Regions from separate parts of the Pseudomonas sp. LBUM1679 genome, predicted to be linked through region 1. Evidence: riboswitches for the same ligand, from Rfam matches in the RefSeq annotation. Region 1 holds a riboswitch; the other holds the start of a gene.
The links. Region 1 has a riboswitch for cobalamin ahead of ACA062_RS12260 (ABC transporter substrate-binding protein). Riboswitches for the same ligand answer to the same signal wherever they lie in the genome.
Positions count from the first base shown of each region.

Region 2: it holds a riboswitch for cobalamin, as region 1 does, so the genes downstream of both, ACA062_RS18360 (CbtB domain-containing protein) here and ACA062_RS12260 (ABC transporter substrate-binding protein) in region 1, are expected to answer to the same signal.

Region 1 covers NZ_CP166774.1:2,650,224-2,654,204, forward strand. Annotated here, with positions in the region: gene ACA062_RS12250 (ABC transporter ATP-binding protein) at 1-604, opposite strand, end outside; gene ACA062_RS12255 (FecCD family ABC transporter permease) at 601-1,617, opposite strand; gene ACA062_RS12260 (ABC transporter substrate-binding protein) at 1,614-2,627, opposite strand; cobalamin riboswitch at 2,770-2,965, opposite strand; gene ACA062_RS12265 (alpha/beta fold hydrolase) at 3,358-3,981, shown strand, end outside.
Region 2 covers NZ_CP166774.1:4,046,629-4,050,609, reverse strand. Annotated here, with positions in the region: gene nfuA (Fe-S biogenesis protein NfuA) at 1-60, shown strand, start outside; gene cobM (precorrin-4 C(11)-methyltransferase) at 219-965, opposite strand; gene ACA062_RS18370 (cobalamin biosynthesis protein) at 1,047-1,460, opposite strand; gene ACA062_RS18365 (CbtA family protein) at 1,457-2,164, opposite strand; gene ACA062_RS18360 (CbtB domain-containing protein) at 2,176-2,379, opposite strand; cobalamin riboswitch at 2,500-2,727, opposite strand; cobalamin riboswitch at 2,928-3,142, shown strand; gene cobW (cobalamin biosynthesis protein CobW) at 3,244-3,981, shown strand, end outside.

The sequences.
Region 1 (3,981 bases):
GGGCGATCAATGTCGTCACCGGAAGCGCCTGTACCACGTTCAGGATCGCGAGCTGGTGCTGGATATCCAGGTGATTGGTCGGTTCGTCCAGCAACAGGATCTGCGGGCGCTGGGCCAGGGCGCGAGCGATGTGCACACGCTGGCGTTCACCGCCGGACAGGCTGTGCCAGGTCCGGTTTTTCAGGTGCGCCGCATCGACGTCGCACAGCGCCTGCTGGACGATGGCAGCGTCCTCGTTCGACCACGGACTCAAGGCCGACAACCACGGCGTCCGGCCCAGGGCGACGGCATCAAACACGTTGATGGCATCCAGCGTGTCGGCCTGTTGCTCAACCACCGCCAGGGTTTGCGCGATGGTTCGCCGAGAGAGTGCCTTGAGGCGCTGGCCGTTGAGGTGAATGTCACCCCGGCTCGGGGTGCGCACGCCGGCCAGCAGTTTGAGCAGCGTGGATTTTCCCGAACCGTTGGGCCCGACGATGCCCAAGGTCTCGCCACGACGGATGTCCAGGTGGATATCGTGCAGCAACTCAGCGTCGCGGACGTGGAAACCGAGGCCGGAACAACTCAGCACGGATTCGCCGATAACAGGTGTGACGGCATTCATCGGGCATTCCTCCGGCCGATCAGGATCAATGCGAACACCGGAGCGCCGACCAATGCCGTGATGACCCCGACCGGGATCACCTGGCCTTTGATCAATGTCCGGGACAGGACATCGGCGGCGATCAGAAACAGGGCACCACCCAGCGCACTAGCCGGCAGCAGGCGCGCATGCCGGGTGCCCAGCAGCAGTCGCACGGCATGGGGAATCACCAGCCCGACGAACCCGATGGAGCCGACAATCGAGACCATCACTGCCGTCACCAGTGCGGCGCAGCTGATCAGCAGCAATTGCACGCGGCGTACCGGGATGCCGAGCGAGGCGGCCGAGTCGGCGCCAAAGGTGAAGGCGTCCAGCGCCCGCCGATGCCACAGGCAAACCACAAGACCGGCCACTGCCACCGGGACGGCCAGCCACACCGACGGCCAGCGCACCCCGCTGAGGTTGCCGAGCAACCAGAACATGATGCCCCGGGCCTGTTCGGAACTGGCCGATTGGGTGATCAGAAACGCCGTGAGCGCATTGAATAGCTGCGAACCGGCAATCCCCGCGAGGATGATCTGCGAGGTGCCGCCGGGCGAACCGCTGGCACGGGCCAGCAACACCACCACGGCGAAGGCGGCAACGGCCCCGGCAAACGCGCCGACCGACAGCGAAATCAGCCCGGCCCCCAGGCCCAGCAACGCCACCAATACCGCACCCGTCGAGGCGCCGGCGGAGATGCCGAGCAGGTAGGGATCGGCCAGCGGGTTGCGCAACAGCGATTGCAGGATCACCCCGCAAGTGGCCAGACCCGCACCGCAGGCCGCCGCCACCAGCGCGCGGGTCAGGCGGTAATTCCAGACGATGCCTTCGTCGATCGGGTCGAGGACATGACCGGCAGCCCACAGTTTATTGGCCAGCACCTGGAACACCACACCCGGAGCGATGGGCGTTTCACCGATGGCCACACCGGCAATGACGGCCAGCAGCAGGGTCACAACGGCCAGCACTGTGCGAATCAGCGTCCTGGTCATTTTGGCAGGTCATAGCCGTCGATGGCTGATGCCAGGGTGGCCAGACCGTCGAACATTCTGACGCTGGCCTGCATGGCCATGGCGTCGAGGATGATGATGCGGTTGTTTTTCACCGCGTCCATGTTGCGGGTCACCGGGTCGCTGCGCAGGAATGCCAGTTTCTTGAGGTGGTCGTCAGCGGGGAAGCGCCGGCGATCCATTCGTGCGATGACCAGGAAAGTCGGGTTGGCCTTGGCGATGGTTTCCCAGCCAACGGTCGGCCATTCTTCGTCGGATTGCACCACGTTACGCACGCCCAGGGTGTTGAGCATGAAGTCGGGAATGCCCTTGTGTCCGGCGACATAAGGGTCGATATCCAGACTGGCACTGGAGAACCAGAACAGCGCACTGGTGTGCTCCAGGTCCTTGTCCTGCACCGTGGCGACCGACTTCGCCAGACTGGCCTTGAGTTCGTCGTTCAACTGCCGGCCACGTTCCTGCACATCGAAGATCTCGGCCAATTGGCTGATGCTCTTGTAAATGCTGTCGATGCGAAACGCCTCCAGCCGTGTGCCGTCGGCGCCGACCAGATTGTCCTTGGCTTCGCAGTCGGAGGGCATCAGGTAGGTCGGGATCTGCAGTTCGTGAAACTGCTCGCGGGTACCGACCACGCCTTGCGGGCCGACCATCCACTCCAGTTCCACGGCCACCAGTTGCGGGCGTTGGCCGATCACCGCCTCGAAACTCGGCTCGTTATCGGCCAGGCGTTGGATTCGGTCGTTCTCTGTCTTGTACTTGGCCAGCACATCGTTGAACCACAGCGAGGTGCCGACCAGCGTGGGGGCAAGCCCCATGGCGTAGAGCATTTCGGTGCCGGCCTGGCCGATGGTCACGGCGCGGCTCGGTGCCTGCGCGAAAGTCAGGGTGCTGCCGCAGTTCTCGACCGTCAGGGGATAGTGGGTCGGGGCCGCATGGGCGAGGGTGGACAGACCCAGGGCGGTGACGAGGGTGGCAAGGCGTGACAGCAGCATGACGCAATCTCCAGTTGACCGTACTCGGAGCAGGGGTACGGACTGGAAACACATCATCGAACGCTGGCGTTAAAGCTCTGACGTAGCGCTCACCACAGGTGACGCACGGCGCAAGGATGTCCTTCCCGGACACCCCGCCGGTTAGTGATTTGCTTGGCCGGCAGGTCTCCTGACTGATGCGTCGGCGCCTGGCTCCAGCCTTCCCGGAAGCGATCCCAGTGGCAGTTCAGGAGCAGGCTCAGCACCTACAGTTGCGGGGGCAGTTCCGATTGATGCCGTGTCGGGCATCTCGGATTCCCTATTAATCCCATGTGGAAACCGGCGGCCGGCATGGTAGTCGATCATGCCGGCCAACGGTCCAGTATTTTTTTCTGGTGTGCCGATTCCAGGGTGCAAGTGCGCGTTGAAGGTAAATCAGCACCAAAGCGCTGCACATGCTTGCAGACCGGGAAATCCCTGCTTAACTCTGAAGCTCTGGTCAGTCAGTGACTCATCGGTCACAGGGCGCTGCGTGACACGCTCGCGCTGTCGCCGCTGTCGCCGCTGGCCCGTGATGCCAGGTTAAACCCCAGGAGGTCTATGCGTTGACGTTTGAACACCACCTTGAGCTTTTAATGTATTTACCTGGCACTTCGCTGTCGGTTCCACCACTACTGCTTTCTGCGATATGGCCCTGTGGGCATTCCTCACGCTGTGCGCTCAGTCCAACGGGTTCAAGGAAGAAAATGACATGATGCCGAACACCGCCATCGTCGAGATTTGCGATAAGTACAAGATTTATACCGAACACTATCTCAACGCCGCCGCTGACAAGACCATCATTCTGGTCAACGGCTCGCTGGCGACAACCGCGTCCTTTGCGCAGACGGTGCGTTACCTGCAGCCGCACTTCAATGTGGTCCTCTACGACCAGCCCTATGCCGGTCAGTCGAAACGACACAACCTCCACGGCGATCCGATCCGCAAGGAAGACGAGGCAGCGATACTGCTGGAATTGATCGAACACTTCGGTGCGCAGCATGTGCTGTCATTTTCCTGGGGCGGTGCGGCGACTTTGTTGGCGCTGGCCCAGCGGCCGCGACGAATCGAGAGGGCGGTCATCAGTTCATTCGCCGCGCGGATCAATACGCCGATGCGCGATTACCTGGAGCGCGGCCTGCACTGTCTCCAGGCCTGCGATCGTCTCAATGTCGGGCGCTTGATCAACGGGACGATTGGCAAGCACCTGCCATCGCTGTTCAAACGCTTTAATCACCGCCATGTCAGCAGCCTGGCGGAGCACGAATACCGGCAGATGCACTTCCATGTGCATGAGGTGCTGACCCAGGACACCCACTGCTACGTCGCCTGTGCC
Region 2 (3,981 bases), 1.4 Mb from region 1:
GAGTTGAAGGGTGTTCGGGACGTGACCGACCATACGCAGAAAGAAAACGCCTACTACTAAGTAAGGTGTTCGCTGCAAAAAATAAAAAAACGGCGCCCCGTGAGCGCCGTTTTTTTATGGGAAATCACCTGAGCCCCAAAACATCGCAGCCTTCGGCAGCTCCTACAGGGAGTACGCATTCCAATGTAGGAGCTGCCGGAGGCTGCGATCTTTTGATCTTAGGGTCTGTAGAGATGCGCATGCCCTGCGCGATACAGCGACGACTCACTGAATTGATCACTCCCCAGCACCCGACCCACCAGAATCAACGCCGTGCGCCGAAACCCCTTCGCCTCGACCTTCCCGGCAATATCCTCAAGCGTCCCCACCACCCAATCCTGATCCGGCCAGGTCGCCCGGTGAATCACCGCGATCGGACAGTCCGCACCGTAATGCGGCAGCAATTCGACCAGGATCTTCTGCAGATGATTGACCCCCAGATGGATCGCCATGGTTGCCCCATGCTGCGCCAGGCTGCCCAACTCTTCGCCGGCCGGCATCGTCGTCTTGTCGGCGTAGCGGGTCAGAATCACGCTCTGTGACACGTCCGGCAAGGTCAACTCCGCACCCAGCAGGGCCGCACAGGCCGCTGTCGCGGTCACACCGGGAATGATTTCAAAGGCAATATCGAGTTCACGCAGGTAGCGGATCTGCTCGCCGATGGCGCCATACAGGCTCGGATCGCCGGAATGCACCCGCGCCACATCCTGGCCCTTGGCATGGGCGCACTTGATCAGTTCGATGATCTGTTCCAGGTGCAGTTCGGCGCTGTTCACCAGTTGTTCGGCCTGATGACCTTCGAGTACGGCGGCGGGCACCAGGGAGCCGGCATAGATGATCACCGGGCAGCTGCGGATCAGCCGTTGGCCTTTGATGGTGATCAGTTCCGGGTCGCCGGGGCCTGCGCCAATGAAATAGACAGTCATCGTCGGTTCCTGTGAAAAAGGGCCTGGGCAAGGCTTCAGATGAAGATTGCTCATGATCGAAGGCGGGGATTGTCGGGGGTTTTATGCAGCGCCAGCCAACGCGAGGGTGGCCTGGGCATATTTCTGTCGTGAAATCAGCAGCTTCGCCGGCGCCTGGGCCAGTTGTTCGGCCAGGGCCAGGGCGGCACTTTCCGCGACGCCGTAACAGCCGGTGCGTTCGAACGCGATGTCCGAGCGGTGGCTGAGTTGCGGCTGGTAACCGGCCAATTGTTCGCTGCTGAAATACATCAGCGGCAGCGCGAGCTGTGCGGCCAGTTCGATGAGGCCCGGTTCTTCGCGCTTCAGGTCGATGCTGGCCAGTGCCTTGACCTGGTGTAGCTCGATGCGATGAGCCTGCAGCGCCTGGTCGAGCAATGCCCGCAACGTACTCACGGGGCAGCCGCGCTGGCAGCCCAGGCCGACCACCAGGGTCGGCACGGTGCTGTTATCCGTCATGCGTGGTATTGGCCATCGCTTTTGCGGCGGAACAACCAGGCGCTGATCAGGCCCAGGGCCAGCCAGAACGCGACGTTGGTCAGCTGCGAAGCGATTTTGAACTGCGACTCGAGCGCTTGCGGCGCGAGCATCGAATGAACTTCCGGTTGTGGCGCGCCAATCACGTGTGGCACGGCAAGGATGGCGACACCGAGGATCTTCATCAGCCAATGACGACTGAACACGATCAGGGCGATGCCGGCCGCGGTGGAGGCGGCAGTGCCGATCCACCAGGTCTGCCGTTGCGCCAGATCGGCCGCGGCAGTCCCCGGCAATTCAGGCGGCAGGCCGAGGGTCGGCGCCAGCACGAAGGTCGCATAGCCGGCCAGGCCCCAGAGCAGGCCTTGAGAGGTTCTGGTCGGGGCGCGCAAAGTGTAGAGACCGGCGAGCATCAACGCGAAACCGACCGCTACCACCAGGTTGCCACCGGTGGTCGACAGCACGCGCTGCCAGCCGTCTTCCGGTTCCCAGGCCTCGGCATCATGGGTGTGAGCGGCGACGGCACCTGCGGTGTGCTCATGGACTTCAACAGCCGCCGGCTCGGATTTTTCGTAGGTCTCGGCCTGCAGAATCAGCGGCGAAACCCAGAAACTTTGCAGCAGGGTCAGCAGCAGGGCGGCCAGCAGCCCAGTGAAACCTGCGGTTTGCGCGATACGCTTGATCATGTCGACAGGTCTCAATGGCACGGGAAGGCGGAGCTGTGACGGGTGTCGTGCGCAGCATTGTGCACCGCCTCGATGTGCGAGAAACCGGCGAAATACACAAGGCAGGCGCCAAGGATCGACGCACAGGCGGCGGCGGTCAGGCGTTGAGTCAGGGTCGTGGTGCTGCTGGCGGTGCTCTTGTCCGTGTTGCTGCCGGTGCTGCTGATGATCGACATGGCGCTTCCCTCTGGTCTGTCAGTGGGTGAATAGAGCGCATGGAAGACCCCTGCGAGCCGGGCACGCAGAGGTTCAAACAGCGCCCGCCCACCGCGGGTTTGTTATTCAGTGATCGTAATGGTCACTTTGTGTTGCGGGCCGGTCTCCGGGCTCGCGAGGGGCCAAGGCTTGCGCCTGTACCTGCAAGCGTCACCTTCCCATGCCGAACTGCTGGCACAGTGGATCTGACGCTTCGCTCGCTTACCGTTGCGGGGGCAGCACCGGACTGACATGGCCTTGAGTAAAGCACATGATTCACCGGTTTCCCGTTTCACCCTGTGAAGGGCACCCGTAACAAGGCGTGTAGGAGAGCATGGGCGGGGGTTGGGCGTCAATTGGCAAGGGTTCTCACCTGGAGCCGAATGATGATTGGCTCTTTGTAGGAGCTGCCGAAGGCTGCGATCTTTTGATCTTGATTTTAATAAGCAAAATCAAAAGATCGCAGCCTTCGGCAGCTCCTACAGGGGAACGCGTACCGCTCAACGATTGACCCGCCTCCACACGATGCGTAGCCTTGCGCATTCGAGGTTCTTCGGCGTCTGCCGAAGCTAAGAAGGGAACGCGGTCGATGCCGCGGCTGCCCCCGCAACTGTGAACGGTGATGTTCGCTGCCACGCCACTGCAAACCCTGTGCAACGGGTTCGCGGGAAGGCGCAGCGAATGCCAGGCCCACAAGCCCGGCACACCGTCAGCCAGGAGACCTGCCTCGACACAGATTCTCACTACAACCGGGCGGGGTGATCCGGTGGCGGAACTCTTGCGCGCGCACATCCGTCGCAGCGATTGTCGTCCCGTATGCCCGCCACCTTGCCAAAGGGCATCCGATGAAAACACTGGCCAAACTTCCCGTCACCATCGTTACCGGCTTCCTCGGCTCGGGCAAGACCACCTTGCTGCGGCACATGCTCGACAACGCCCAGGGTCGTCGCATCGCGGTGATCGTCAACGAGTTCGGCGAGCTGGGCATCGATGGCGAAATCCTCAAGCAGTGCTCCATCGGCTGCACTGAAGAAGAAGCCAGCGGCCGCGTCTACGAACTGGCCAACGGCTGCCTGTGCTGCACCGTCCAGGAAGAATTCTTCCCGGTGATGCGCGAATTGGTGGCCCGTCGCGGCGACCTCGATCACATTCTCATCGAAACCTCGGGCCTGGCCCTGCCAAAACCACTGGTGCAAGCCTTCCAGTGGCCGGAAATCCGCAGCGCCTGCACGGTCGACGCGGTCATTACCGTGGTCGACAGCCCGGCTGTCGCCGCCGGCACCTTCGCCGCCTTCCCGGACCAGGTCGACGCCCAGCGCAAACTCGACCCGAACCTGGACCACGAATCGCCGCTGCACGAACTGTTCGCCGACCAACTGGCCAGCGCCGACCTGGTGATCCTCAACAAGGCCGACCTGATCAGCCCTGAAGACCTGGCCCGTGTGCGCCTGGAAGTCGCCGAAGAACTGCCGCCAGCGGTGAAAGTCATCGAAGCCAGCAGCGGCCGCCTGCCGCTGGACGTACTGATCGGCCTCGGTGTCGGTTCCGAAGCGCACATCGACAGTCGTCACAGCCATCATGAT